Regions from separate parts of the Microbacterium sp. NPDC087591 genome, predicted to be linked through region 2. Evidence: predicted binding sites of a transcription regulator. Region 2 holds the regulator's gene; each other region holds the start of a gene.
What was found. The regulator LexA, encoded in region 2, represses DNA repair genes until DNA is damaged. The targets are predictions, from matches to a motif close to TCGAACANNTGTTCGA.
Positions count from the first base shown of each region.

Region 1: a site for LexA is predicted at 2,972-2,987, ahead of ACIOVG_RS06350 (DUF222 domain-containing protein). Genes of this name have one in related genera too.
Region 3: a site for LexA is predicted at 6,551-6,566, ahead of recA (recombinase RecA). Genes of this name have one in related genera too.

Region 1 is NZ_JBIUWU010000001.1:1,360,246-1,369,825, forward strand. It holds gene map (type I methionyl aminopeptidase) at 1-748, opposite strand, end outside; gene ACIOVG_RS06340 (helix-turn-helix domain-containing protein) at 817-1,104, shown strand; gene ACIOVG_RS06345 (YciI family protein) at 1,121-1,459, opposite strand; gene ACIOVG_RS06350 (DUF222 domain-containing protein) at 1,598-2,941, opposite strand; gene ACIOVG_RS06355 (transcriptional regulator) at 3,235-3,540, opposite strand; gene ACIOVG_RS06360 (MFS transporter) at 3,623-4,864, shown strand; gene ACIOVG_RS06365 (cupin domain-containing protein) at 5,026-5,391, shown strand; gene ACIOVG_RS06370 (hypothetical protein) at 5,426-5,557, opposite strand; gene ACIOVG_RS06375 (hypothetical protein) at 5,617-6,063, opposite strand; gene ACIOVG_RS06380 (nucleoside hydrolase) at 6,301-7,209, shown strand; gene ACIOVG_RS06385 (ABC transporter substrate-binding protein) at 7,244-8,542, shown strand; gene ACIOVG_RS06390 (carbohydrate ABC transporter permease) at 8,548-9,510, shown strand; gene ACIOVG_RS06395 (carbohydrate ABC transporter permease) at 9,507-9,580, shown strand, end outside.
Region 2 is NZ_JBIUWU010000003.1:36,417-45,996, forward strand. It holds gene hisH (imidazole glycerol phosphate synthase subunit HisH) at 1-397, opposite strand, end outside; gene hisB (imidazoleglycerol-phosphate dehydratase HisB) at 394-1,011, opposite strand; gene ACIOVG_RS14700 (histidinol-phosphate transaminase) at 1,008-2,102, opposite strand; gene ACIOVG_RS14705 (LysM peptidoglycan-binding domain-containing protein) at 2,165-2,527, opposite strand; gene lexA (transcriptional repressor LexA) at 2,839-3,525, shown strand; gene ACIOVG_RS14715 (arsenic resistance protein) at 3,597-4,562, shown strand; gene ACIOVG_RS14720 (prolyl oligopeptidase family serine peptidase) at 4,613-6,478, shown strand; gene smpB (SsrA-binding protein SmpB) at 6,496-6,972, opposite strand; gene ftsX (permease-like cell division protein FtsX) at 7,070-7,984, opposite strand; gene ftsE (cell division ATP-binding protein FtsE) at 7,981-9,060, opposite strand; gene ACIOVG_RS14740 (DUF2510 domain-containing protein) at 9,244-9,580, shown strand, end outside.
Region 3 is NZ_JBIUWU010000002.1:16,771-26,350, reverse strand. It holds gene dapF (diaminopimelate epimerase) at 1-700, opposite strand, end outside; gene ACIOVG_RS10675 (GNAT family acetyltransferase) at 723-1,169, opposite strand; gene ACIOVG_RS10670 (dihydrofolate reductase family protein) at 1,226-1,756, opposite strand; gene miaA (tRNA (adenosine(37)-N6)-dimethylallyltransferase MiaA) at 1,795-2,739, opposite strand; gene miaB (tRNA (N6-isopentenyl adenosine(37)-C2)-methylthiotransferase MiaB) at 2,736-4,283, opposite strand; gene ACIOVG_RS10655 (regulatory protein RecX) at 4,334-4,807, opposite strand; gene recA (recombinase RecA) at 5,305-6,354, opposite strand; gene ACIOVG_RS10645 (DUF3046 domain-containing protein) at 6,621-6,845, opposite strand; gene ACIOVG_RS10640 (helix-turn-helix domain-containing protein) at 6,868-7,176, opposite strand; gene ACIOVG_RS10635 (CinA family protein) at 7,318-7,803, opposite strand; gene pgsA (CDP-diacylglycerol--glycerol-3-phosphate 3-phosphatidyltransferase) at 7,800-8,375, opposite strand; gene ACIOVG_RS10625 (DNA translocase FtsK) at 8,375-9,580, opposite strand, start outside.

The DNA.
Region 1 (9,580 bases), on a different contig from region 2:
CCGCACCCTTCTCGGTGATCGCGATGGTGTGCTCGGTATGCGCGGTGCGGGCGCCGGTCGCGCTGCGGAGGGTCCAGCCGTCGTCATCCGTCACGAGCTCGTCGGTGTCGGCCATGACCCACGGCTCGATCGCGAGCAGCAGACCGGGGCGCAGGATGTAGCCGCGGCCCGGGCGTCCGTCGTTCGCGATGTGCGGGTCCTGGTGCATGGTCGAGCCGATGCCGTGGCCGCCGAACTCGAGGTTGATCGGGTAGCCGGCACCGCGCAGCACGGTGCCGATCGCGCGCGAGATGTCGCCGATGCGCGCCTTCGGGCGGGCGGCGGCGATACCCGCGGCGAGCGCGCGCTCGGTCGCGTCGATCATGGCGAGGTCTTCGGGAGCCTGGGTCTCCCCGACCACGAAGCTGATGGCCGCGTCAGCCGAGATGCCGCGCAGCGTGACGGCGAGGTCGAGCGTGAGCAGGTCGCCGTCGCGGAGCGCGTAGTCGTGGGGAAGGCCGTGCAGCACGGCGTCGTTCACGGCCGTGCAGATGTAGTGGCCGAAGGGTCCGCGGCCGAACGAGGGCGCGTAGTCGACGTAGCAGGAGACGGCGCCGGCATCCTCGATCATCTGCTTCGTCCACTTGTCGATGTCGAGCAGGTTCACCCCGACCGTGGCGCGCTCCTTCATGGCCTGCAGGATGGTGCCGACGAGCGCCCCCGTCTCGCGGGCGCGGTCCAACTCGGCAGGGGTCAGGATCTCGATCATGGGGGTCTCTCCGTGGGTACCGAAAACTATCCCGGTAATACTATCCCGGTATTAGTATGGGCATCATGATGGTCCGGATGCCGCTGACCCCCGCCGAGCTCGCACGCGGCGAGCGCCTGGGCGCCCTGCTGCGCCGCGCGCGCGGGGAGCGGTCGATGCTGAGCGTCGCCCTCGACGCCGGAGTCTCGCCCGAGACGCTGCGCAAGATCGAGTCGGGCCGGGTCGCGACGCCGGCATTCTCGACGATCGCCGCGATCGCCGGAGTGCTCGAGATCTCGCTGGACGCCCTGTGGGCCGAGATCGGAACAGATGCCCTCGCCGGCCTCGCTCCCGGCCGGGAGCGGATCGCCTCGTAGCCGAGATCGCCGCGGGTCAGCTCTCCGGGTCGTAGGCGAACTCGCGGAGCTCCTGTGCGCACCGGCACGCCTTGGCGATCCTGTGCGCCCACTCGACCGCGTCTTCGCGGGTCGGCAGTTCGAGCACCGTGAAGCCGCCGGTGAGCTCGCTGCCCGGATAGGTGGTCTTCTGGACGGTGCCGTCGACCGCGACCAGCACGGGATCGATCTCTTCGGCGATGCCCCCGCCGAAGACGTAGACGCCCGCCGCTTTGGCCTCGGCGATCACCGCATGGGACTCGGCCACGACGGTCGGGAAGTCCTCTTCGGCGACCTGCATGGCATCACTCGGGAACGAGATGAGGAACTTGGTCATGCGTCGATGGTGCCGCGCGGGTGGCGACGGAACAAGGGGGTTGCGTCGCCGCTGCTCGTCCGCTCAACCGCACGCCCGCTGGTCCGCTCGCCCGCTCGCCTGCTCGCCCGCTCGTCTGCTCGCCCGCTCGCCCGCTCGTCAGGCGGCGATGTCGAAGCGGGCGCGACCGCCGAGGCGCGGAGTGCGGGCGGGGTCGACGTAGCGCGGAGGCACGAACCAGACGCGCGCGGCCACTCCTGCGCCGTCGATGCGGATCTCCCAGTCGTTGTCGTGGATGCGATGGTGACACGTCTCGCACAACAGCACGCCGTTCGACAGGTCGGTCGGTCCATGATCCCGCTTCCACCATCGGATGTGATGCGCTTTCGTCATCTCCGGCGGCAGCCCGCACATCGCACATCCTCCGTCGCGTTCCACCAGTGCCCGTCGTTGCGCGCGGGTGAAAAGGCGCTTCTCCCGACCCCAGTCGAGGATCTCGCTCTCACCACCGAGAACACAGGGGATCACGCCACCTCCGGCCGCCATCCGACGGGCCGCCGCGACGCTGATGGGCTGGTCGATGCCGTCGATCGCCGCGGAACCCGTTCCGGACTGCAGTTCATCGAGGCCGATGCGCACGATCACCGTCGCCCCGGCCAGCGGGAGTCGCTCCGCGGTGCATCCCAGCGCGTGAGCGCAGAGGACGGCGAGGCCATCGGCCTGGATCATCGCGACCGTGCGGCGATCCGCATCCGGCGATTCGGGGTCGGGAGCCTCCGCGCGGGCCGCGAACGCCGCGGTGACGTATCCGCGGATGGCAGCGACGATCGGAGCCGCCGTCTCGACATCGAGCTTGGCGTCGAGGTGCAGCATGCCGTTGCGCTCGAACATCCTGAGCGAACGGGCGCTGCGCTGCTCCTCGCCGCGCGGTTCGACCCCATCCGGATCCAACCACGCTTCCGCCCGCACGATGAGCTTGCGCAGGTCGTCGAGCGAAAGGCCGGGGGCAGCTTCTGCCAGCATCCGCTCCCCCACTGCGATGCGCTCCGCGCCGGCCGCGACGCGGCATCGGTCGAGGAGCGCCACGATCAAGGCGGCAGCCTGGACGCCGATCATCCCCGACTCGAGCGCCGCGCGCACGGCAGGATACCTGGCGGGCAGGCGCGCGCCCAGAAGGTCACTGCGCGGAGCCGTAGCCTCGCCCACCGCGACCAGTCGCGCGGCGTCGCCGGTCGAGATACCCGTGGTCGCGGCGATGAGTTTGGCCGGCGAACGGTACCCCCGCTGCTTGGCCAGGCCATCGGCGCCGAGTTCGGGACGAGACTCCCGCGCGATGCCCGCAGCCACCTCGGCGTGCACGGCATCCAACTGGCGCTGCAGCGCTCCGATGGCCTCGTGGACCCCGATGAGCTGATTCCGCGTCAGCTCGAGCGCGTCATCCGCATCCGCCCACACGGCATCGAGGCGGAGGACCGCGTCGTGCAGGGCGAGGAGTGTGGACATACTCGATTTTACCGCGGAGAAGGACCGAATTCGTATTTTTGTTCGAATGTATTCCGATACTTCAGCATGCCGCAGCGGGAGCCTGGGGACCGGCGCAGAGACGTCAAGTCTGGCTAGAGCGTGGTTGAGGCACCTGCTTCGGCCGCCGGGTTCAGCCACCCCGACCCGGCGCTTGCCTCGGCCGAATACCCTCGCCTCGGCCAGATCTGCCGCATACGGCCGAGGCAAGCGCATTCGTCCGAGCGAAGTGCACCGTCAACCGCGGAGCCCCGCACCCGCACCCGCCCCCGCAGCTAATTCCGGAGCACCGACTCCAGCAGTCCCGGGAACAGCGCGTCGAGATCGTCACGGCGGAGCGTGAGCATCCGTCGGCGACCGTTGGGCTCATTGCGGATGACGCCCGCCTCGCGCAGCACCTTCATGAAGTGCGACTTGGTCGACTTGGGGAGGTTCGGGTCTGTGGCGTGGCAGGCGGCCATGTCGAGCGGGCCGTCGGCGAGCTGGCGCGTGATGGCGAGGCGCTCGGGGTCGCTGAGCGCGAAGAGCACATCGGTCAGCTGGATCTCGGAGCGCTCCGGGTGCGGAAGATCGCCAGGCATGGTTCGATAATAGTTGAACAATTGACGGATGGCGAGTACGCTCCGATAGTTCGATGATTCTCGAACCATATGAGGAGTCGCCATGACCAGTACCGCGCCGATCGTCGTGCCGACGGCATCCGCTGCCCTTCGACAGGCGCATGCGCCGACCCGCCCGCGTGCACGATTCGGGTTCGCGCTGGCGATCGTGGCGCAGATCCTGATGATGGTCGGGGCCAGTGCGCCGTCGCCGTTCTATCCGGTGCTGGCGCAGGACATCGGTTTCGACGCGATCGTCATCAGCGCCGTGTTCGCGGTCTACGCCGTGGCCCTGCTGCTCACCCTCCTCACCGCCGGGTCGCTCTCGGACCACATCGGCCGCCGACCGGTCGCCATCGCCGGGTTCCTGCTGCTGGCGGGGAGCATGTTCCTGTTCTGGCACGCAGATGCCGTCGCCGTGCTGTTCCTCGCCCGCATCCTGCAGGGCATCGCGAGCGGTCTGCTGATCTCCGCGCTCTCGGCGACGGTGCTCGACTTCGCGCCGGGCGGACGTCCGGGCGTCGCGGCGCTGTGGAACGCGCTGAGCCCCGGCATCGGACTCGCCCTCGGGGCGCTCACCTCGGCCGTGATGCTCGACGTCAGCGGCGAGGCGCTGCTCGACGTGTTCGCGCCGCTGACTTCCGCGTACATCGTGCTCGCGGCACTCTTCTTCCTCATCCCCGAGACCGCACCGCGCAAGCCGGGAGTGTGGGCGTCGCTGAGCTTCCGCCTGTCAATCCCGCAGGAGATCCGCGCGGACTTCTGGCGTGGAGCCCCCGCCGTGATCGCGGGCTGGGCGACCGGCGGGCTGTTCCTGTCGCTCGGTGCCAACATCGTGCGCGGCGAGCTCGGCGGCACAGACCACATCTGGCAGGGGCTCGGCGTCGTGCTGCTCGCCGGAGTCGGCGCGGTCACCGCGTTCGTGCTGCGCAAGATCCCCGCGCGCTCGATGGTGCTGTTCGGCACCTCGGCCCTGGCAGTCGGCACGCTTCTGTCGCTGATCGCGCTCGGCGTGGAGTCGCTGCCCTTCTACCTCGCCGCCGCCGCCGTCACCGGCATGGGCTTCGGCACCGCGTTCTCGGGAGTGGTCGGCTCGCTCGCCCCGCGGATCCCGGCGACCCAGCGCGCCGACACCTTCGCCGTCATCTACCTGCTCGCGTACCTGGCCTTCGGCGTGCCGGCCGTCATCGCCGGGGCACTCGTGGGGGTCGTCGGGCTGGAGGCCGTGTGCGTCGGGTACGGCGTCGTGGTCATCGCGCTGGCGGGGGTCGCGTTCGGACTGCGGGTGCGGGCCGGGCGGGCCTGAGGCACCGTTCGCCCGCGCGCTCGCCCGTGCGCCCGCCGGCTCCGAAGGAGAACTCCCCTTCGGGAGGATCCCTCGGCGCGATTGCTCCGCACGAAAGCGAGTTCTCCTCCCGAATGCCGCCGTCACGAACCGACCGAAAGGACGTCGCTAGGCTTCGAGGCATGACAGACGACGTTCGCAACGTGCAGGATGCTCTCGCCACGATCACCGAGCACTGGCAGCCGCACCGACTGACCAGCATCAACGACTACGACGTCAAGGTGGTCAAGCTGCAGGGCGAGTTCGTCTGGCACACGCACCCCGACACCGATGAGCTGTTCATGGTCGTGAGCGGGCAGCTGACGATCCAGCTCCGCGACCGCGATGTGGTGCTGAACCCGAGCGATGTCTTCGTGGTGCCGCGCGGGGTCGAGCACTGCCCGAAGGCAGAGGAAGAGGTGCACGCGATCCTGTTCGAGCCGAAGGGCACGGTCAACACCGGGGATGCCGGCGGCGACATGACCGCAACACTGCAAGAACTCGGCTGACAGGCCGCGCCGCAGCATCCGTCTCCGGCTCGATTCAGGACTCGGTCATGGGCGTGACATCGACGCTGATGACTCCGAAGGGGAACGGACTGAACACCGACCAGGAGCCCGACGAGAACTGATCGAGCGGGATCATCCGGAACCACACCACCGAGACGACGAGCATCGGTGAGTTGGCGCAGCGGACAGGCGCGCCCCCGTCGGATGCTCCGCCGTCGGGAAGCCTCAGGTGAAGGTGAGAGTGAGGGTCGGCACGGATGACCCGCTGGGCGTCAGCGAACCGACGAGCACCTCGGTCGTGGGCGGCGTGCGGGTGAAGTAGCCGAGGAACGGGGTGGTCAAGGATCCCTGCGCGGGAACGGTAGCCGTGCACACGACGGCGGTCGACGTGAGGGTGATCGCCCAGGAGCCGAACCCGTAGCCGTAGAGCTCGACCGCGCCCTGCAACCGGGGAGCGACGAAGACGACGTCGATGGGATCGTCAGTGGAGTTCGTCGCGGTGAAATTGGTCTGCGCCTGTCGGGACGTGATCATCTGGGCCGTCCATGTCCACGACAGGGCCTGCGCGCTCGCTGCGGCCAGCGGGGTCGCGGCGGTGACGGCGATGACGGGCGCGGACCAGACGGCCGCTCGCAACACGGCGCGTCGATCCGGTGCGTTCGTCCCTTCCACAGTTCTCCCCTTGTCGCGTTGCCGAGCCCCTCGTCCGATCGCTTCTGAGAATCGTGGAGGGGACCCGCCCGGACCGACCCCTGGCCTATCGACCGGTACAGCCATCTCGCTTGCGATGCGAAACCGGCGTTCAACTCGAGTAGATTCTCTCTTGCAGGCGTGAATCTACTCGAGTAGCATCGCCATATCAGCACCACTTCCCAGGCGAAGCCTCGGGACCCGTCGCGTAAGGAACACATGAGCCAGTCACTGCTGACGGCAGACCGAAGCTCCGGTCGTCCGTCGAGAGAGTTCGTCCTCGACACCGACATCGGCACGGATGTCGATGACCTTCTCGCCTTGTCGATGATCTTCGGCTCCCCCGAGCTCCACGTCACAGGAGTCACTACTGTTTACGGTGATGTCGAGCTTCGCGCACGGATCGTCGCGGCAACCTACCGCGCCGCCGGCCTGACTCCTCCCCCGATCGCCGCCGGCCACGCGGAGACGCAGTCGGGACGACCCGTCTGGTGGCCAGGGCACGAAGGATCGACCATCGCCGACCTCGACGACCATGAGTTCGAGTCCGCGGTCTCTGCCATCGACCTGCTCGCCGCGAGCGCCACCCTCGTCGCGATCGGCCCTCTCACCGACGCGGCCGCCGCTACGATGCAGGCAGGGCACCGCGTGAACCAGGTCGTCATCATGGGTGGCGACTTCCGCCGCGACATCGTCGAGCACAACATCAAGTGCGACATCGATGCCGCCCGCTCGCTCTTCGCGTCAGACGTCCCTGTGCTCGCCGTCGGACTCGAGCAGACCGAGCGTGTACGCCTCGGCAGCGACGAGCTCGCCCGCATCGGCGCGGCGGGCCCGCTGGGCGCCATGGTCGCCGCCGAGATGACCCGATTCTGGGCCTTCGCCGAGCAGGACTACAACGTGCCCCACGACCCGATCGCCGTGCTCACGCTCGCCCGTCCCGACCTCTTCGAGATCGCGGCCGGGACCGTGACGGTGACACCGGAGGGCCGGACCCTCTTCCAGCACGACTCCGACGGCATCCATTCGATCGTGACGGACATGGATGTCGATGCCGTCGCTGCCGAGATCACCGATCGCATCCTCACCGCCGCGGATACCTCCACTTCCGCTTCCACCCCCATCTGACACCCTGCATCACACTCAACGAGGAGACCAGCACATGCACACGAACCCGATGCGTGCGACCGCCGTCGCCGGGCTGACCATCGCCGGCCTGGTCCTGGCCGGCTGCGCCGGCGGCCAGAGCCAGGCCGGAGACGAAGGCGGGGCGGTCACGCTCACCTTCGCGAACGCCGACCCCGCGGAGACCTGGGCACCGGTGGTCGAGGCGTTCCAGAAGGAGCACCCGGGCATCACCATCAAGCAGCTCAACATCCCGTACGCGCAGTACACGAGCACGATCAACCAGCGCCTCGGCGGCGGAGGCGGCGGTATCGACGTCATGGTCGTGGATGCCGGCGGCGGCCTACTCGACTGGACCAACCGCGGCTTCCTCGCCGACCTCAGCGCCCTCAAGGAGGACGCCGTCGAGGCATCCGTCTCGGAGAGCATGGTCACGGCGCGCGAGGTCGACGGCACGTTGCGCGCGATCGAGCCGTGGACGACGTCGCAGTTCCTCTACTACAACGCCGATCTGCTCGCCGCGGCCGGCGTCGAGCCGCCGTCGACCGATCCGACCGACCCATGGACGTATGAGCAGCTCACAGAAGCGGCCCGAAAGGTGCAGGAAGCCGGCGTCGCCGAGTATCCGTTCCTGTTCGACCAGTGGGACTCGTACTACCAGCTGCAGATGCTGGGCCGATCTGCGGGCGGCGGCGACGGGATCGATGACGAGGGTGTCGTCGACTTCTCGAACGACGGATGGCAGCGGGCGCTGTCGTGGTACCACGACCTCTTCGAAGAGGGTCTCTCTCCTCGGGGAATCACGAACGACAAGAACGGCGCGCTCTTCCAGACCGGCAAGGCGGCGTTCATGATCTCGGGCCCCTGGGGCGTGGCCGTGAACGAAGACGGAGACATCGCCTGGGGCATGGCCCCCGCTCCCTACTTCGAGGGCGGTGAGCGCGCGACGTCGACCGATTCGTGGGGCGTCGCGATCGCCGAGAAGTCCGAGAACCAGGAGGCCGCCGAAGCGTTCCTCCGCTACATCACGATCGACGCGACCGGCAACGCCCAGTCCGCCGAGGTGGCAGGAATCGCGCCGACGACGAAGGAGGCTTACGCCCAGTACGCCGAGCGGGTCAGCGGCACCGCGGGCGAATCGTCCGCCCCCTTCGGCGACATCATGGAGTACCAATTGCAGGACAACGCGGTGCACCGACCGGTCGTCGTCGGATACAGCGTGTTCGAGCCCGGCGCCAACCAGATGTTCTCCGACATCCGCAACGGGTCCGACCCGGCGGAACGCGCGGCGCAGGCCGACAAGGAGATCACCGAGCAGATCGACCGACTGAAGTAGGACAGATGAGCACCACGACGCGAGAGCGTCGGGCGGGAGCGGCGGGACCCACGGGTTCCGCCGCTCTCCGAGCCCCCGACCGCCGCACACCCACCCGACGCAGCCGCGCCGCTCGCACCACGGCCATGGCGCTGCTCATGCTCGCCCCCGCCCTCCTCGCGCTGTTCTTCCTCCGCGTGCTGCCGATGATCACGGCCGTCGGCCAGAGCTTCCAGAGCACGTCTCTCGCCACCGGCACCACGTCGTTCGCGGGCATCGAGAACTACGCGTACCTGTTTACAGACCCCGGTTTCCACGCCGTGCTGGCTGTGACCCTGCTGTTCAACCTCGTACTGAACCCCGCGATCGTGATCCTGTCGGCCGCGCTCGCGCTGCTGACCGTGCAGAACGTCCCCTTCGTGGGGCTGTGGCGCTCGCTCATCTTCGTGCCCGCCGCCGTGCCCGGCGCTGTCGTCGCCCTCATCTGGTCGACCGCGCTCCAGCCGGACGGACTCGTCAACAGCATCCTCGAGACGATCGGCCTCCCCCCGCAGCCGTTCCTCACATCGGCGAACCAGGCCGCATTCTCCATCGGCATCATGGTCACCTGGGGTGCGATCGGCTACTGGATGATCTTCATCATCGCCGGACTCAAGGACATCCCGGAGAGCCTGTACGAGGCCGCCGCACTCGACGGTGCCGGGTGGTGGCGCCGACTGTTCGCCATCACGCTGCCGCTGCTCAAGCGGCCGATGTCGTTCGTGCTCATCGCCTGCACGGTCGGTTCGTTCCTCGTGTTCGCCCCGGTCCAGGTGCTGACCAAGGGCGGTCCGAACGGCGCCACCAACTTCATCATGTACGACATCTACAACCGCGCATATCTGCTGAACGACCTGGGCGTGGGACAGGCCGAGGTCGTCGTCCTCATGCTCCTGCTGTCGATCATCGTCGCCATCCAGTTCCGTCTGCTTCGCGAGGAGAAATCATGAGGCGATCCCGGGGCACCACGATCACGCTGTCCATCGCCGGCGGCCTGATCGCCGTCGCGATCTTCCTGCC
Region 2 (9,580 bases):
TGTCGTCGCCGGGGCTGACCGTGTTCCATCCCATGTGAGGGAGGACGGGGGCGTTGAGCTCCGTGACGGCGCCCGGCCATTCACCGAGGCCCTCGGAGTCGACGCCGCGCTCGACACCGCGCTCGAAGAGAATCTGCATGCCGACGCAGATCCCGAGCACGGGGCGACCGCCGGCGAGACGACGGTCGATGACCTCGTCCCCTCCGTGCGCGTGCAGGGCATCGCGTACCGCGGCGAACGCACCCACACCCGGCACGACCAGACCATCGGCCTCGAGCGCCTCCGCGCGGTTGCGCGTGAGGACCGCATCGGCGCCCGCCGCAGCGAGTGCCTTGACGGCGGAGTGGACGTTGCCCGACTCGTAGTCGAAGACAGCGACCTTCGGGGTGCGTGTCACAGTGCGCCCTTGGTCGAAGGGATGCCGTCGACGAGCGGGTCGAGAGCCTTGGCCTGACGGAATGCCCGTGCGAACGCCTTGTACTCCGCCTCGGCGATGTGGTGCGGGTCACGGCCGCCGAGCACGCGGACGTGCACGGTGAGGCCGGCGTTGAACGCGATGGCCTCGAAGGAGTGGCGCACCAGGGAGCCGGTGAAGTGACCGCCGATGAGGTGGTGCTCGAAACCGACCGGCTCTCCCTCGTGCACGAGGTACGGACGCCCGGAGATGTCGACGACCGCCTGCGCGAGCGCCTCATCCAGCGGAACGAGGGCATCGCCGTAGCGGGAGATGCCGGACTTGTCGCCCAGCGCCTCGAGGATCGCCTGGCCGAGCACGATCGACACGTCCTCCACGGTGTGGTGGGCGTCGATGTGCGTGTCGCCGGATGCCCGCACCGTGAGATCCGTCAGCGAGTGCTTCGCGAAGGCGGTGAGCATGTGATCGAAGAACGGCACCGAGGTGTCGATGCGGCTGGCGCCGGTGCCATCGAGGTTCAGTTCGAGTTCGACGGTGGACTCCGACGTGCCGCGCACGCGGCTCGCGGTGCGCGGGGTCAGGGCGAGGCTGCTCATGATGCCGAGTCTATCGAGGCCAGCGCATCGAGGAACGCCGTGGTCTCGGCCTCGGTGCCCGCGGTGACGCGCAGGTGACCGGGGATGCCGACGTCGCGGATCAGCACGCCCTGGTCGTAGAGCTTCTGCCAGGTGGCCTTCGGATCGGCCACTCCGCCGAACAGCACGAAGTTGCTCCATGATTCGTGCGGCGTGTAGCCGAGCGCCTCGAGGGTGGCGGTGATCCGGTCGCGCTGCTCGACGATCTCGTCGACCATTCCGAGCATGACATCGGCGTTGCGCAGCGCGGCGACGGCGGCAGCCTGCGTCAGCGCGCTCAGGTGATAGGGCAGCCGGACCAGACGCAGTGCATCGATGAAAGCGGGATCTGCCGCGAGGTACCCGACCCGCGCGCCCGCGAAGGCGAACGCCTTGCTCATGGTGCGCGAGACGGCCAGACGCGGCCTGCCGTCCAGCAGCGAGAGCGCGGACGGGGCCTCACGCGGGGCGAACTCCTGGTAGGCCTCGTCCACCACGACGATGCCGCGGGCGGCCTCGTACACGGCCTCGACCACGTCGAGGCTCAGCGGAGTGCCGGTCGGGTTGTTCGGCGAGCAGAGCAGCACCACGTCGGGATCGACGTCCCGCACCTGGGCGGCCGCCTCCTCTGGGGTGATCGTGTAATCGGGCTGTCGCGTGCCGGCAACCCAGCGGGCCCCGGTCCCCTGCGCGATCAATGGATACATCGAGTACGTCGGAGCGAACCCGAAGGCGGTGCGCCCCGGTCCGCCGAACGCCTGCAGAATGTGCTGCAGAACTTCGTTCGAGCCGTTTCCCGCCCAGATCGCGTCCGCCTCGAGACCGTGCCCCAGGTAGGTCGCGAACGCCTCACGCAAGGTGGTGAACTCGCGGTCGGGGTAGCGATTCACATCGCGGATCGCGACAGCGATCTCATCGAGGATGTCGCTGGCCACCTCATCCGGGATCGGATGCGTGTTCTCGTTCACGTTGAGGGCGATCGGAAGCGGCGCCTGTGGGGCACCGTACGGGGCCAGCCCGCGCAGGTCGTCACGGAGCGGCAGGTCATCGAGTGAGGCGGTCACCCTTCCCATGCTAGAACGCTCGGCGGTGCGCGGTGATCGTTATGGCAGAGGACCGGCGGCGCGGATCGCGTTCAGTTCGTGTACTGGGTCGGGATCGACAGCGTCTGACCGATCTGCAGCTCGCCGGTCTGGAGGACGTTCAGCCGGCTGATCTCACCGATGACCTCGCGCGGGTCGGCTGTCGGCGCGATCTCGCTCGCGATCGACCACAGCGTGTCTCCGGGGAGGACGGTGACCGTCTCGAAGCTGACCGTTCCGGTGCTCTCATTCGAGGCGAGTGCGCTGCCGCCGCTGATCGCAGCGAACGCGATGCCGACGGCAAGAGGCACAGCGGCGAGGGCGAGAAGCACGCGGCGACCGCGAACCGTCAGCCGAAGACGCGTCGCCGGACGGGCCGGGATGACTGCTGCAGTGCTGAAGGTGATGGTGCTCATGGTGTGCTCCTCTGCGTCGCCCCCGTTGTCGGGAGGATCAGCCACCCGCCGCGAGGGCCGATGGAAGTTGGCGTAGCGTTCGCATCCTGCACTCGGCCGGGAGGGCTGGATGCGAAGCTACGTTCCGAAGATATCTTCGAGTTCGAACATCTGTCAAGCTTTCTTCGAAACCACATCCGCCAATCTGCCGACACGCTCGAACAGATCTTCCAGATCCGCATGATTCTCGGATACGGTTTCGATACGAACACCCCACCACGGGCCTCCGACATTCGAAGAGCAGCGTCGGAAACGTGCACCGAAGGAGCATCATGAGCGAGAACTCAGCCCCCGAGCCGGAGGCACCGCGCACGCGCCGTCGGAAGAGCCTGAGCCCCAAGCAGATGGCGATCCTCGAGGTCATCCAGACCTCGATCGCCCAGCAGGGGTACCCGCCGAGCATGCGCGAGATCGGCGACGCGGTCGGGCTCAAGTCGCTCTCCAGCGTCACCCACCAGCTCGGGCAGCTCGAGCTGAGCGGCTACCTCCGTCGCGACCCCGGCAAGACCAGGGCCATGGAGGTTCTGATCGATCTCCCCGGCTCCAGCACGGAGAACCCTGCCGATGTGGCGACGCCGGTCGGCGACGCAGCGCTCGTCCCCCTCGTCGGACGCATCGCCGCCGGCGTGCCGATCACGGCGGAGCAGCAGGTCGAGGAGATCTTCCCCCTCCCCCGTCAACTCGTCGGCAAGGGCGACCTGTTCATGCTCAAGGTCTCCGGGGAGTCGATGATCGACGCCGCGATCTGCGACGGCGACTGGGTCGTCATCCGCTCGCAGAACAGCGCCGAGAACGGCGAGATCGTCGCGGCGATGCTGGACGACGAGGCGACCGTCAAGACCTTCCGTCGTCGCGACGGCCACACCTGGTTGCTGCCGCGCAACTCCGCGTTCGAACCGATACTGGGCGACGAGGCCACGGTGCTCGGCAAGGTCGTCGCCGTGCTCCGCGCCGTCTGACCCTCGACCGCACACTCCCTCGACGCGAGGTTCGCCGGCGCGACTCCGTCACCCTCGTACAGTGGGAGGCCATGGCTGAGACGACGCGCACCCCGTGGCTGGAGCGACATCAGGTCGCTCTGTATCTCGCGGCCATCCTGATCGGTCTCGGTCTCGGCCTCGCCGTTCCCGGGAGCGGGTCCCTGGAGCTCGCGATCGAACCGGTGCTCGGACTGCTGCTGTTCGCGACCTTCCTGTCGGTGCCCTTCCGCCGGGTCGGGGAATCCCTGCGCGACGCCGGATTCCTCTGCGCGCTCGGGGTGCTCAACTTCGTGCTGGTCCCGCTCGTCGTGTACGCCCTGTCCCGCTTCGTGGCAGACGACAACGCCCTGTTGCTCGGCATGCTCCTCGTGCTGCTCACACCGTGCGTCGACTACGTCATCGTCTTCACGAGGCTCGCGGGCGGGGCTGCGTCGAAGCTGCTCGCGGCCGCTCCGCTGCTCATGCTGGCCCAGATGCTCCTGCTGCCGCTGTATCTGCTGCTGTTCCTCGGCTCGGATGCCGCCCCGCTGATCGACGCCGCTCCGTTCATCCGGGCGTTCGTGCTCCTGATCCTCCTTCCGCTGAGCGCCGCCGCCCTCGTGCAGACGCTGGTCCGCCGATTCCCGCTCATGCGGGCGATCGAGAGCGGGCTGCTCACCGCGATGGTGCCGCTGATGATCGCGACGCTGATGGTCGTCGTCGCGTCACAGGTGCGCGGGGTGGGTGCGCAGTTCGGCGCGCTCGCCCGAGTGGTGCCCCTCTACATCGCCTTCGCGGTGGTCCTCGTCGCGCTCGGCATCCTCGTCGCGCGCATGACCCGCCTGGATCCCGCGTCGTCACGCGCGCTGACGTTCAGCGGGGTGACGCGCAACTCACTGGTGGTGCTCCCCCTCGCACTGGCGCTTCCCCCGGCCCTCGCGCTCGCACCGCTCGTGGTGGTCACCCAGACGCTGGTGGAGCTCGTCGTGATGGTCGCGCTGGTCCGCATCCTGCCCCGACTCCTCCCGCAGCGCTGAGCGCCGCCTCCGTCGCCGTCTCCGTCTCCGGGCACGAATAGGCTCGACGTATGACTTCGCCCTACGGGTCCTGGCCCTCTCCCTTCTCGGCGGCATCGGTCGCCGGCTCATCACCGCGCATCGACGGAGCGCGGTTCGTGGGAGACGAGATCTGGTGGGGCGAGTCCGTCCCGGCCGAAGGCGGGCGCGTCACCGTGCGGTCGTCGACGGGACGGGAGGTGCTGCCCGGCCCCTGGAACGCGCGATCGCGGGTGCACGAGTACGGCGGAGGCGCCTGGACCGCCGATCCCGACGGCATCCTGTACTTCGTCGACGCCACGGATCAGCGCGTCTACCGTCTCACCGCGGATGGCGAGCCGATGCCGCTGACACCCGAGGGGCCGGCGCACGGGGGTCTGCGGTGGCAGCACGGCCGCCTGCTCGCGGTGCGCGAGGATCTGACATCCGAGCCGCACCGGCGCGCGATCGTGATCATTCCGCTGGACGGCTCCGCGTCCGACGACGCGTCGGCGATCCAGACGATCGCCGACGGCGCCTCCTTCTTCGCGCATCCTGCCCTCTCTCCCGACGGCTCGCGGATCGCGTGGGTCGAGTGGAGCGAAGGGCGCATGCCGTGGGATGCCGCCGCGCTGCGGATCGCCACGGTGGACGGTGGCGCGACGGCCACGATCCCCACTCTGGCCGCACTGCAACCCGAGTGGATCGCCGACGACGCACTGCTGTATGCCGATGACCCCTCGGGGCGCTGGCTCCTTCACCGCCTGAGCCTGGACGACCTGACCCCGCGCGGCCCTGCCGAGGTCGTCGCTCCCGCCGACGCCGACACCGGCTACGGGCTGTGGGTGCTGGGCAACCGGTGGTTCCAGCCGCTCGGCGACGGCCGCGTCGTCGCGGTCCGCACGAACGGCCGCGACCGCGTCGTCGTGATCGACGCCGACGGCGGGAGCCGTGAACTCGACGTGCCGTGCGACGGACATGTGAGCGTGGACGACGTCAGCGGCAGCCGCGTGCTGATCTCCGGCAACGGCTCGCACGTGAGCCCCGGCCTGTGGCGCGTGGACGTGGACTCCGGCGAGGTGACGGCCGTACGCGGTGGCGCTCCGACGGACCCCGCGTGGATGCCCGCTGCGCAGCAGCTCGACATCGACGGCGCGCACGGACCGGTGCACGCCTTCGCCTATGCGCCGGCGAACCCGGATGTCACGGCCCCCGACGACGAGCTCCCGCCCTATGTCGTGCTCGTGCACGGCGGACCGACCGCGCATGTGACAGGTGCGGCGTCCGCGGCGATCGCGTTCTACACGAGCCGCGGCATCGGCGTGCTCGATGTGAACTACGGCGGCTCGACCGGCTACGGCCGTGCCTACCGGGAGCGGCTGCACGGTCAGTGGGGCGTGGTCGATGTCGACGACGTGATCGCCGCAGCGCGCGGTCTCGCCGACGTCGGTCTCGCCGATCCCGACCGGATCGCGATCCGCGGCGGCTCGGCCGGCGGCTGGACCGTGCTGTCCGCCCTCGTGCGCGGAGGCGCGTTCGGCGCCGGTATCAGCCGCTACGGCGTCTCGGACCTGCGGATGCTCGTCGAGGACACCCACGACTTCGAGGCCCACTACATCGAGAGCCTCGTGGGTCCCCTGCCGGAGGCGGAGCAGCTGTACATCGACCGCTCCCCGCTCTCCTCCGCATCACGCATCGCCGTGCCGGTCCTGCTGCTGCAGGGTGAGGACGACCGTGTCGTGCCACCGTCGCAGTCGGCGGCCATCCGCGATGCCCTGGCCGCGCGTGGGATCGATCACGAGTACGTGCTCTACCCCGGCGAGGGGCACGGCTTCCGTCGCGCAGAGACCGTGATCGATGCGCTCGAGCGGGAGCTGACGTTCCTCGGTCGCGCGTTCGGGTTCAGCCCGCGGCTCTGACCCCGGGGCCGGTCGGGTTACTCCCCGACGCGGTTGCGGAGTCGCATGGCCCGATCGGCCTCGCGGGTGTCCTGACGCTCGCGCAGCGTCTGACGCTTGTCGTACTCGCGCTTGCCCTTCGCCAGCGCGATCTCGACCTTGGCCCGGCCATCCGAGAAGTAGAGCTTGAGCGGGATCAGCGTGTATCCGCCGGCCGAGACGGCGTGCGCCAGCTTCGCGATCTCCTCGCGGTGCAGCAGAAGCTTGCGCACGCGCTTGGCGGTGTGATTGGTCCAGTGACCCTGGGAGTACTCCGGGATGTGCACCGAGTCGAGGAAGACCTCATTGCCCTTGATGAACGCGTACCCGTCGCTGAGGTTCGCACGCCCCTGGCGCAGTGACTTCACCTCGGTGCCCGTGAGCACCATCCCCGCCTCGTACGACTTCTCGATGGTGTAGTCGTGACGTGCGCGACGATTGGTCGCGATGACCTTCTCCCCGCGTTCCCTGGGCATGATGCTCTCCTGTGTGTCGATGAGCTCAGCGACATGGAACGGCTGAGCAGCCTTTCAGTCTATACCGAGCTCGGAGCGCACCCTCGACCCGGTCGGGTCAGGTGCGCAGCCAGCGTCTGATCGCGAACCCGGCCGAGAGCGCGGCGAGAGCGATGCCGATGCCGATCAGCACCGGGACCACGAGGGTCGCATCCTGCATCGTGATCCACGTCGTGATGAACGGCACTCTGCCACGGAGGTATCCGTTGACACCGAAGTGCACACCGGCGACCACCGCCGCACTCGCGAGCGCGGAGCCGAGGAACGCCGCGAACACGCCTTCGAGTACGAAGGGGGTCTGGATGAATCTGTTCGACGCGCCGACCAGCCGCATGATGCCGATCTCCTTGCGCCTCGCGTAGGCGGACAGCCGGATCGTGGTCGCGATGAGCAGCGTCGCCGCGATCAGCATGAGCACCGCGATGCCCACCGCGATGTACGTCGCGACCGTGAGCGCGGAGAAGAGCGGTTCCAGATACTGGAGTTGGTCCTTGACCTGCTCCACGCCCGCCTGGCCGCTGAAGGCCTCGGCGAGCACCGGGGACTGGCCCGGATCCTTCATCGTGACGAAGAACACCTCGAAGGCCTGATCCGGCGTGAGCACGCTGGCCTGGTCGGCACCGAGCTGCTCGACGAGCTTGGCGTAGGTGTCTTCCTTGGTGTCGAACGTCATCGAGCTGATGAGCGGTGAGAGCGCGTCGCCCTCGAGCTGCGCCCTGACGGCTTCCACCTGCTCCTCGCTGGCGGCGCCGTCGACACAGGTGTCGGACTCCGAGACCGCGGAGCACATGTACACGGCCACCTGCGCGCGCTCGGCCCAGTAGCCGCGCATGACGCCGATCTGGCCCTGCATCAGGATCGCCGCTCCCACGAAGGTGAGCGAGACGAATGTCACCAGCACGACGGAGATGACCATCGAGATGTTGCGGCGGAGGCCCCCGAGGGCTTCGGCGAGGATCAGACCGATTCTCATGAGGTCGGCCCCACTTCTTCGTCGTCACCGTCGGAGAGTCCCAGACGATCGGCGACACCGAGCTCGGCGACGTCCACCTGCGGCAGGACGATCGGATGCGTGCGCGGACCGACCGTGGCCGGTGGCTCGGCGGGTGCCGGGCTCGGGGCCACGACAGGCTCCGGGGGCACGACGGCATCCGCGGGAGGCGTCTGGGTGACGGCGGCGGGAGCTGCGGCCGGCGCCGGCGTCGGCGAGGCGGCGGCCTTGCGCTGCTCGCTCAGCTCCTCGGCCAGCGCGGCCCGGACCATGGAGAGGTCGGCCGTCTGGCGCTGCACCTCCTGCACCGCGGTGAGCGCGGCGACAGCGGCGGCACCGCGCACCTCGGCGGGGACGAGTCGCGGGATGTTCGAGGTGTCGCCGTATCCGCCGTGCACCTCGTCGCGCACCATCTCACCGTCGCTGAGCTCGATGACACGGCGCTGCATCTGGTCGACGAACCCCGCTTCGTGGGTCGCCATCAGCACGGTCGTACCGCCCGCGTTGATGCGGGCGAGCAGCTGCATGATGTCGACCGAGGTCGCCGGGTCGAGGTTGCCCGTCGGCTCGTCGGCGAGGAGCACCTGAGGACGGTTGACGAGGGCGCGCGCGATGGCGACACGTTGCTGCTCGCCACCGGAGAGCTCGTGCGGCATCCGCTTCTGCTTGCCGTCGAGCCCGACCAGCGCAAGCGCCTCGGGGACGGCCTGCTGGATGAAGCCGCGCGACGATCCGGTGACCTGCAGCGTGAACGCGACGTTCTGGTAGACCGTCTTCGACGGAAGCAGCCGGAAGTCCTGGAACACCGAGCCGATGTGGCGCCGGAAGTACGGGACCTTGCGGTTGGCGAGCGAGCGCAGGTCTCTGCCGAGCACCGCGACCCTCCCGGAGGTGGGGACGTCCTCGCGCAGGATGAGCCGCAGGCAGGACGATTTGCCGGAACCGGAGGCACCGACGAGGAAGACGAACTCCCCGCGCTGCACCTCGAAGTCGACTCCGGACAGAGCGGGCTTCGACGTCCCGCGGTAGCGTTTCGTGACGTTCTCGAACCGAATCATGGCGCTACGAGCCTAAGCGCGCCTCTTCGGCTGGCCGCGAGCGACACCCCGCACGGTGCGTCCGTCTCCGCATCCGATGGGTATTGCTCCCCATAGGAAACTCCCTGCCACGTCACGGGCCCCTGTTAACATGAGGGTGCCGGTGACGTATTCACGGCCGGCCCATTGCTTCTAGGGGGAACCATGACGACACCTGCAGGTTGGTACGACGACGGATCCGGACGTCAGCGCTGGTGGGACGGCCAGCAGTGGACCGAGCACTTCGCTCCGGAGGCCGCAGCGCCCGAGGCCGAGTCCGCCGCAGCCGATGTCCCCGCAGCCGATGCATCGGCATACGAAGCACCGGCCGCCGAGGAGCCGTCGATCGACGACACCGTCATCCGCCCGACCGACGAGGCCGCCGTCACCCCGGCGGCGCAGGACTCGTCCGTACCGCCGGAGACTCCGCTCGGATCATCCGACCCGGCCACGTTCGCCGATCAGAGCGCGACCGCAGCGACGACGCCGCTCGACGACGGTG
Region 3 (9,580 bases), on a different contig from region 2:
CAGCCACGCCGGTGCCGCAGCTGAGGGTCTCGCCGACGCCGCGCTCCGACACCCGCATGCGGACGTGACCGATCCCGTCGCGCACCAGCGGGTCACCCGGAACCACGAACTCGACGTTCGCGCCGGACGGCGGCGTCGGTTCCAACTCAGGGGCGCGATGCAGCTCGAGGGCTGCGAGCTCGACCTCCGAAGCGAGCGCCACGACGACATGCGGGTTCCCGACATCGATGCCGATACCGGGGCGCGTGATCGTGAGGCCGTCCGCCTTCACCAGCGGTTCACCGCCCGACAGCCGCCAACGACCGAGGTCCACCTGGTAACCGGACTCGCTCCTGGTCACGTCGCGCACTCCGGCTCTGGTGCCGATCGGCATCGTGGAGCCCGGCTCGATCTCCGCGAGACCCGAGCGGAGGAGGAAGTGCACGAAGACGCGGATGCCGTTGCCGCACATCTCCGCGATCGAACCGTCGGCATTGCGGTAGTCCATGAACCACTCTGCAGCAGGCTCTTCCGCCAGGCTCGCTGCACCTTCCGGAATCGCCGATGACCGGACGACACGAAGGACACCGTCCGCACCGATGCCGAAGTGGCGATCGCACAGGACGGCGACCTGTTCCGGGCTCAGATCGAGCTCACCATCCGCGTCCGCGATGATGACGAAGTCGTTGCCGGTGCCATGTCCCTTGGTGAATGCGACCATCAGCCCAGTCTAGGGATCCGCGCTAGACGTCGGCGACGAGCCGCTTCCCCGTGTTCGCCACGGTGAAGCGTTCGTAGCCGAGAGCATCGTAGAACCCGAGGACGGCCTCGTTCCCCTCCCGCACCATGAGTTGCACCTTCGGGCACCCCATCGCCTCCAGGAGCCGCTCCGCTTCCTGCACCAGGCTACGAGCCACTCCTCGCCCTCGCGCGGACTCCGCCGTGGCGAGGTAGTACAGCCAGCCTCGGTGGCCGTCGTATCCTGCCATCACCGTGCCGATCACGGTCGCTCCGCCAGGGCCCTCCGGCGTCGCAGGCGCGGCGACCAGGAAAAGCTCCGGCTGCACAGTGCGCTTGCGCGCGATGTCGAGGTACGGGTCGTTCCAGGGCCTGGTCAGACCGGCCTCGTGCCACAGCGCCACCACCGGCTCTGTGTCGCTGTCCTGGAACGCACGAATGATCCACTGCACGCCTTTTCCTCCTTGCTTTACCGCCGGCACCGGCTCACGAGTCTAGGAGAGCGCGATCATCCCCTCGACACGAGGTACCGTCCGCAGAGGAAGCTCCGGTTCCGTGCGACCTCGAGCAGTTCGAGGTCGAGGGCACGCGGCAGCAGCGGCGCGCCCGCACCGAGCGTGACAGGCGCGTACTGCACCCACACCTCATCGAGGAGTCCAGCATCGGCGAATTGTCCGGCGACCTCTCCTCCGCCGACGATCCAGATGTCCTTCTCCCCTGCCGCGGCAGCCATCTCATCGTGCGCCCTGCGCACATCGTCTTGGACGAACCGGACATCCGCTCCCTCCGGGGCCGGGAGTTCCCGGTGGGTGAAGACCCAGGTCGGCTGCGGGTACGGCCACGGTTCCTCGCCCTGGTTGCGGAGCAGCCACTCGTATGTCGAGGCCCCCATCGCCAGCGCTCCGATCCCCCTCTCGAACGCGCGGTACGCCATCGGGCCTTCGTGGTCGATGTCCTGCTTCAGCAGCCATTCCAGCGAATGCTCGGGAGTCGCGATGAAGCCGTCCAGGCTGGACGCGGTGTAGTAAGAGGTGGTCATGGTCCCAGCGTCTCAGGAGCCACCGACATCGGCTGGCCTCAGCCGTCGAGAAGCGAGCGCACGTCAACGGGCGGCTGCTGCCATTCGAGCCCGCTGTACCGCTTGAACCACGACACCTGGCGACGGGCATACCGCCGGGTCAGCGCCTGTGTCTCGGCGATCGCCTCTGCCTGTGTGAACCGACCTTCGAGTTGCCCGAGCGCCTGCGCATAGCCGATGGCACGTCGGGCGGTGATTCCTCGCTCGATGCCCTGATCGCGCAGCCCGGCCACCTCGTCGAGCAAGCCGGCTGCCCACATCCTCTCGACGCGTGCATCGAGCCGTTCCACCAGCTCGGAGCGGTCGATGTGCACACCGATGAGTCGTGTGCGCGGGTGCCACAGCACCGGTTGCTCGGGCAGGGCGGCGCCATGGTTCGCCCCGCCTTGTTCGAGTACTTCGAGCGCGCGGACCACACGGCGCTCGTTGCGTGGATCGACGCGCTCTGCCGTCTTCGCGTCGAGGGCACGGATACGCTCGATCAGCGCAGCAACGCCGTGCTCCTCCAGCTCCCGTTCCAGTCGTGTGCGCACCTCCGGATCGCGCGGCGGGAACTGGAAGTCGTAGACGACGCTCGATACGTACAGCCCGGACCCTCCGACGAGGATGGCATCGCCACCACCCTCGTGGATCGCGGCGACCGCCTCACGCGCGAGGGGCTGATACCACGCGACCGCGGCCTCCTGCTGCACCTCTCGCACGTCGAACAGATGATGCGGGATGCCTCGACGTTCGTCGAGGTGCAGCTTGGCGGTGCCGATGTCCATACCGCGATACAGCTGCATCGCGTCGGCATTGACGATCTCGGCCGGGTTGCCGCGCTGCCGCAGCGCGGCGGCGAGGTCGAGCGCGAGATCGCTCTTGCCCGTGCCCGTCGCGCCGACGACGGCCCAGAGGCGCGGTCCCGACGCCGACCCGGATTCGCGCTGACGAATCGCGTTCACACTCCGACGCGGAGTGTCGGCAGCCCGAGCGAGACGGCGCGCGGTCCTCCGTCGCTCGTCGGCGCCGGCACGGCACAGGACTCCGCCTGTGCGCGGTCCCAGGCGTCTCCCCCGCGGGTCCGACGGATCTGCAGCGGACGCCCGGACGGGTCGTCTGCGAGCAGATGGAACGGGGCCGCGTGCGTGATCGTCACGGTGACGACATCGCCGGGACGAGGAAGATCCGATCCCTCCGGTACCTGGAAGTGCACCAGACGGTTGTCCTGCGCGCGACCGGTCAGACGGTGCGTCGCCGCGTCCTTCTTGCCCTCGCCGGTGGAGACCAGGACCTCGACCTCACGACCGATCTGCTTCTGGCTCTCTTCGAGCGAGATGCGTTCCTGCAGCGCGATCAGTCGGTTGTAGCGTTCCTGGACGACGTCTTTCGGGACCTGGTCTTCCATCGTGGCGGCCGGGGTGCCCTCACGGATGGAGTACTGGAAGGTGAAAGCGCCAGAGAACCGTGCCTGTTCGACGACGCGCATGGTGTCCTCGAAGTCCTCGTCCGTCTCGCCCGGGAAACCCACGATGATGTCTGTCGTGATGGAGGCGTGCGGGATGCGCTCGCGCACGCGGTCGAGGATCCCGAGGAACCGTTCGCTCCGGTAGGAGCGTCGCATCGCCTTGAGGATGCGGTCGCTGCCGGACTGCAGCGGCATATGCAGCTGAGGCATGACGTTGGGGGTCTCTGCCATGGCGTCGATGACGTCGTCCGTGAAGGCCGCGGGGTGCGGGCTGGTGAACCGGATGCGCTCGAGCCCATCGATCTCCCCTGCGGCGCGCAGGAGCTTGCCGAACGCATGACGGTCGCCGAACTCGACGCCGTAGGAGTTGACGTTCTGGCCCAGCAGCGTGACTTCGAGGGCACCGTCTTCCACCAACAGCCGGATCTCGTTCAGGATGTCGCCGGGGCGACGGTCCTTCTCCTTGCCCCGCAGGCTGGGCACGATGCAGAACGTGCAGGTGTTGTTGCAGCCCACCGAGATCGACACCCAGCCGCTGTGGGCTGCATCGCGCTTCGTGGGAAGCGTGGAGGGGAACACTTCGAGTGACTCGAGTATCTCGAGCTCGGCCTCGCCGTTGTGGCGCGCGCGTTCGAGGAGACCCGGCAGCGAGCCCATGTTGTGCGTCCCGAAGACGACATCGACCCAGGGCGCCTTGTCGAGCACGGCCTGCTTGTCCATCTGGGCGAGGCAACCGCCCACGGCGATCTGCATGCCTTCCTTGCGCCGCTTGACGCCGGCCAGCTGACCGAGCGTTCCATAGAGCTTGCCCGCCGCGTTGTCGCGCACGGCACAGGTGTTGATGATGACGACGTCCGCCTCGGTCCCGGCCTCCGCACGGGTGTATCCGGCGCTTTCCAACGACCCGGACAATCGCTCGGAATCGTGCACGTTCATCTGGCACCCGAAGGTGCGCACTTCATAGGATCGCTGTCTGCCGTCTACGTCGACGGCTGCCGACGAGGCGGTGATGATCGTCGGTTCGCTGCGCGGGATAGTCATGATGATCCCATTGTACGAGCGTGATCCCGTGGATCAGCGCGAGAAAGGCGTCAGTCGGAGTCCACGAAACGCACGCCGCTCGCGGGACCGCCGAAGGCCGCCTCGGCCAAGGCGGTCTTCGCGGCCGTCATCGCGACAGACCCGTTGTAGCCGCGGCGGGACAGCTGGCCCACCAGTCGCCGGAGAGCCGTCTCCTGGTCGAGCCTGCTGAGGGATCGGGCCTTGGTCCGCGCGAAGTCGAGCGCTCGCTCCGCGTCATCGTCGGGCAACTCGTCGAGCGCCGCGTTGATCACGTCGCGAGGAATTCCCCGCTGTGAGAGAGCACGAGACAGCGCAACACGCCCCTGACCCTTGCGCTGCGTGCCCGATTCCACGAGTTGGCTCGCGAGCTCGGCGTCATCGAGGTACCTGCGCCGAGTGAAATCGTCGATCACGTCGTCGACCTGAACGCCGTCGAGGCCGTGCGTCTTCAGCACCGCGCGGGCCTCGGAGATCGACAACGAGCGCACTCTGAGCTTACGCACGAGGCTCTCGGCCGCGACCTTCTGAGTCTCCTCAGGGTCGGGGCCTTCGGCAATATCGTCTTCCTCATGACCGCCTTGACCATCCAACGCGCGCAGCCGCGGGGCCCTCTTCGCCGACGCTCCCCCACGCGCGGGATGCCGATCGCTCGGATCGCCATCAGCGTAGGCATCAGTCGGGCGACCGCTCTGCGGTGCCGCGTCCCAGGTCGAACGCCAGAGCTCGGCATCGCCGGTCCGCCGCGGCGCGACGGGAGCCGCCTGCGCAGTGATGTCTGACGTCTCTACGTCTGTTCGTCCAGCGTGCGTCCTGCCAGAAGAAAGCCATTCCTCCGCACTCCCGGTGGCTGGACCGCCACCGGTGGCCGACCCGCGCCCGGTCGTCGCGTCCTCGCCGGAGTCTGCCACGCGAGTGCGATCGCGTCCGCCGAACAGCGGGATAACGGGGGCGAGCCGCTCGTCAGAGTTCCGCGGTCCGCCCCCGCTCTCACCGGTCATGATCAGGCCGGACGACGCTCAGCGAGCTCGTCCGCCGAGGCAACAGCTGCCACCTGCGGGCCGATGCCGAGCTTCTGCTTGATCTGGGTCTCGATCGCCAGCGCGATGTCGGGGTTGTTCAGCAGGAACGTGCGAGCGTTCTCCTTGCCCTGCCCCAGCTGATCGCCGTCATAGGTGTACCAGGAGCCGGACTTCTTCACGATGGCATGCTCGACACCGAAATCGATCAGGCTGCCCTCGCGCGAGATGCCGATGCCGTACAGGATGTCGAACTCCGCCTGCTTGAACGGCGGCGCCATCTTGTTCTTCACGACCTTGACGCGAGTGCGGTTACCGACAGCATCGGTACCGTCCTTCAGCGTCTCGATCCGACGAATGTCGAGTCGCACGGACGCGTAGAACTTCAGTGCCTTTCCACCGGCCGTCGTTTCAGGGGAACCGAAGAAGACACCGATCTTCTCGCGCAGCTGGTTGATGAAGATCATCGTGGTGTTGGTCTGGTTGAGACCACCCGTGAGCTTGCGGAGCGCCTGCGACATGAGGCGAGCCTGGAGACCGACGTGCGAGTCGCCCATCTCACCCTCGATCTCGGCGCGCGGCACCAGGGCGGCCACCGAGTCGATGACGATCAGGTCGATCGCGCCGGAACGCACGAGCATGTCGGCGATCTCGAGCGCTTGCTCTCCGGTGTCGGGCTGAGACACCAGCAGCGCGTCGATGTCGACGCCGAGCTTCGCCGCATAGTCAGGGTCGAGCGCGTGCTCGGCATCGATGAATGCAGCGATGCCACCCGCACGCTGAGCGTTGGCGATCGCGTGCAGCGTCAGGGTCGTCTTACCAGACGACTCCGGCCCGTAGATCTCGACGATTCGACCGCGCGGCAGGCCTCCCACACCGAGAGCGACGTCGAGAGCGATGGATCCGGTGGGGATCACGGCAACGGGAGCACGCTCGTCGCTGCCCAGCCGCATGACCGAGCCCTTTCCGAACTGGCGATCGATCTGAGCGAGAGCTGTTTCCAGGGACTTCTCGCGGTCGGCGGGTGATGGCATGATGTGTTCCTTCTGCTCGCGTGGTGCCGCCTGTAGGCTGTCGCGGCGCTCCCGGCTGGGAGCAACTCTCCGACAAGGCGTATGGCTCATCGGCCATGTCTTCACCGTATGAGAGGCCTCCGACATTCGGTCAGCAAGCCCACAAACGGTGGAGAGCATCAGCCCTGAACCACTTGTGCAGAAGATTACGCCTGATTCGAACGCATCTTCGACGACACGCCGATTGCGGCGCGTCGTGAACCGGACTCATCGAACACCGGTACGGGTCAGCGCTTACGGGGCTCGAGTCGCCCGGCACCATGACGACGCGATTCGGGCACATCCATCTCATCGCACAGGGCGAACCAGATCTCCCGCGGAGGAACCCCCGCATCAAGGGCCTCCGCGGCCGTGCGATCGCCCAGCGGCGTGAGCACCAGGTCCTGGAGAAGAGAGGACGCGCGCGTTCGGAATTCCGACTCCACAGCGCGGAGGAATTCGCTTCGACGCATCGAGGAACGCAGAACCTGCGCCTCAGCGCAGCGAGAGCTCAGGCTCGATGGACGCCACCAGGTCGTCCGGAACGACGTCAGGGAAGACCTGGATGCCCTCGAGCACGGAGATACGATCGCCGACCTCACGCATGATGGTCGAGATCGGCACGTCGAGTGCATCCGCGACCGAAGCGAGGATCTCGCTCGACGCTTCCTTCTGGCCGCGCTCCACCTCACTGAGGTAGCCCAACGCGACCGATGCCTTGCTCGCGACCTGCCGGAGGGTGCGGCCCTTCTGCAGGCGGAAGTCCCTCAGCACATCGCCGATTTCCTGTCGTACAAGAATCATCGGAACCTCCTCCCGGATCGTGAATTCGGAGTCTCCTCCGACGAGATCGCCAGTCTAGTCCTACTGGCTTTCACAAAATCTACCCCTGCACTCTGTGGTTTGAATGTGAGCACATCATTCGTAACGACGCAGAGACGCCGGCTATTCCCCGAGCACATCGCGCAACGTCCGCAGCACCGCGTCAACCGTCGCAGACCGGATCTGCGCCCGGTCCCCGTCGAACAGGAACGCCGCTGTGCGCGACGCCTCGGGCGTGACAACACCGACATGGACCGTCCCCACCGGCTGACCGTCCGGCGAGGCCGGTCCGGCGATACCTGTCGTCGAGATTCCGACGTCAGCGGCGACGCCGTCGATGCTCACGGCGCGACGCACCCCCTCCGCCATCTGCAGAGCCACGGTGGGATGGACCGGTCCGTGGCGTTCGAGAAGCTCCGCATCGACGCCGAGCAGAGAATGCTTGATCGGCGTCGCGTACGCGACCACGCCTCCCCACAGCACCGCAGACGCACCGGGAACCTCGACGAGCGCGGCGCTGACAGACCCTCCGGTCAGCGATTCGGCGACGCCCAGCGTCCACCCTCGGCGACCTAGAGCGTCGAGTACAGCGGCGGCCGACGAGGTCATGACTTCTGCCGCGAGCCCCGCACCTGCGCGACGATGTAGTCGATCCCGCTCACCACGGTGAGGATGAGCACGACGATCATCAGCACTGCGGTGATCAGAGTCCAGGGCCCGAGCCCGATGAGCTCATGCAACGGGAGCAACGCCCACCCCAGAGCCACGCCCTGGAATGCCGTCTTGATCTTGCCCATCCACGCGGCCGCAACGACATGCTCCTTGGCGACCACCAGCCGATGAACGGTGATTCCCCACTCGCGCACCAGGATGATCAGCACGATCCACCACTGCAGTTCGCCGAGGATCGCGAGTCCAATGAAACCGGCCCCGGTCAGGAGCTTGTCGGCGATCGGATCCCAGAGCTTCCCGAAGTCGCTGACGATGTCGTACCTGCGCGCCAGGTAGCCGTCGACCCAGTCCGTGGAGATGGCGATGATGAAGAGGATCGCGGCTGTCCACCGGAGTCCTGGGCTCGTGATGCCATAGGTCCCACCGAGCAACAGCACGACGAAGAAGATGACCGCCAACGGGATGCGGGCGACCGTGATCGCGTTGGGAAGCTGCCGAGGAATGGTCATCAATCGCGTCCCGTCAGGCCCCAGGCGTCTTCGTCACCCTCGGACTCGACGACCGGCAGTCCGTCGAACTGCGCCTCGATCGGGTCGAGCCCGCTCGGAAGCGGAGGAACCGGAGGAACGGCCGGGGCGGCAGGAGCTGCCGCAGCCGCGGGGGAATCCTCTCCGCGCAGCTTGGCCATCACCTGAGGCAGCTGCTCGGCTGTCGCCAGCACGTCGCGCGCCTTTGAGCCCTCGGAGGGACCGACGATCTCGCGCGACTCCAACAGGTCCATCAGGCGGCCGGCCTTCGCGAATCCGACGCGCAGCTTGCGCTGGAGCATCGAGGTGGAACCGAACTGGGACGAGACGATGAGCTCCGCGGCCGCGAGCAGCAGCTCGAGATCGTCGCCGATGTCCTCATCGACTTCCTTCTTCTTGCTCGGCTCCATCGCCTCCTGGACGTCGGAACGGTACTCGGGACGAGCCTGGCGGGTCACGTGCTTGACGACCGCGTCGATCTCCTTCTCATCGACCCACGCGCCCTGCAGGCGGAACGGCTTCGACGATCCCATCGGTGAGAACAGCGCGTCACCCTGGCCGATCAGCTTGTCGGCACCCGGGCTGTCGAGGATCACGCGGCTATCCGTGACGCTGGTCACGGCGAAGGCCAGGCGGGAAGGGACGTTGGCCTTGATCAAACCAGTGACCACGTCGACGCTGGGCCGTTGGGTGGCGAGCACGAGGTGGATACCGGAGGCACGAGCGAGCTGCGTGATGCGCACGATCGAGTCCTCGACGTCGCGCGGGGCGACCATCATGAGGTCGGCGAGCTCGTCGACCACGACCAGGAGGTAGGGGTACGGCTTGAGCACCCGCTCGCTGCCGACCGGGAGTTCGACCTCTCCCGCGCGCACGGCGCGGTTGAAGTCGTCGATGTGACGGAAGCCGAACGACGCGAGGTCGTCGTACCGCATGTCCATCTCCTTCACGACCCACTGGAGCGCCTCTGCGGCCTTCTTCGGGTTCGTGATGATGGGCGTAATCAGGTGGGGCACGCCGGCGTAGCTGGTGAGCTCGACGCGCTTCGGGTCGATGAGGACCATTCGCACATCAGAGGGCCGTGCCCGCATGAGCAGGCTCGTGATCATCGAGTTCACGAAGCTGGACTTACCCGAGCCGGTCGAACCGGCGACCAGCAGGTGAGGCATCTTGGCGAGGTTCGCGAT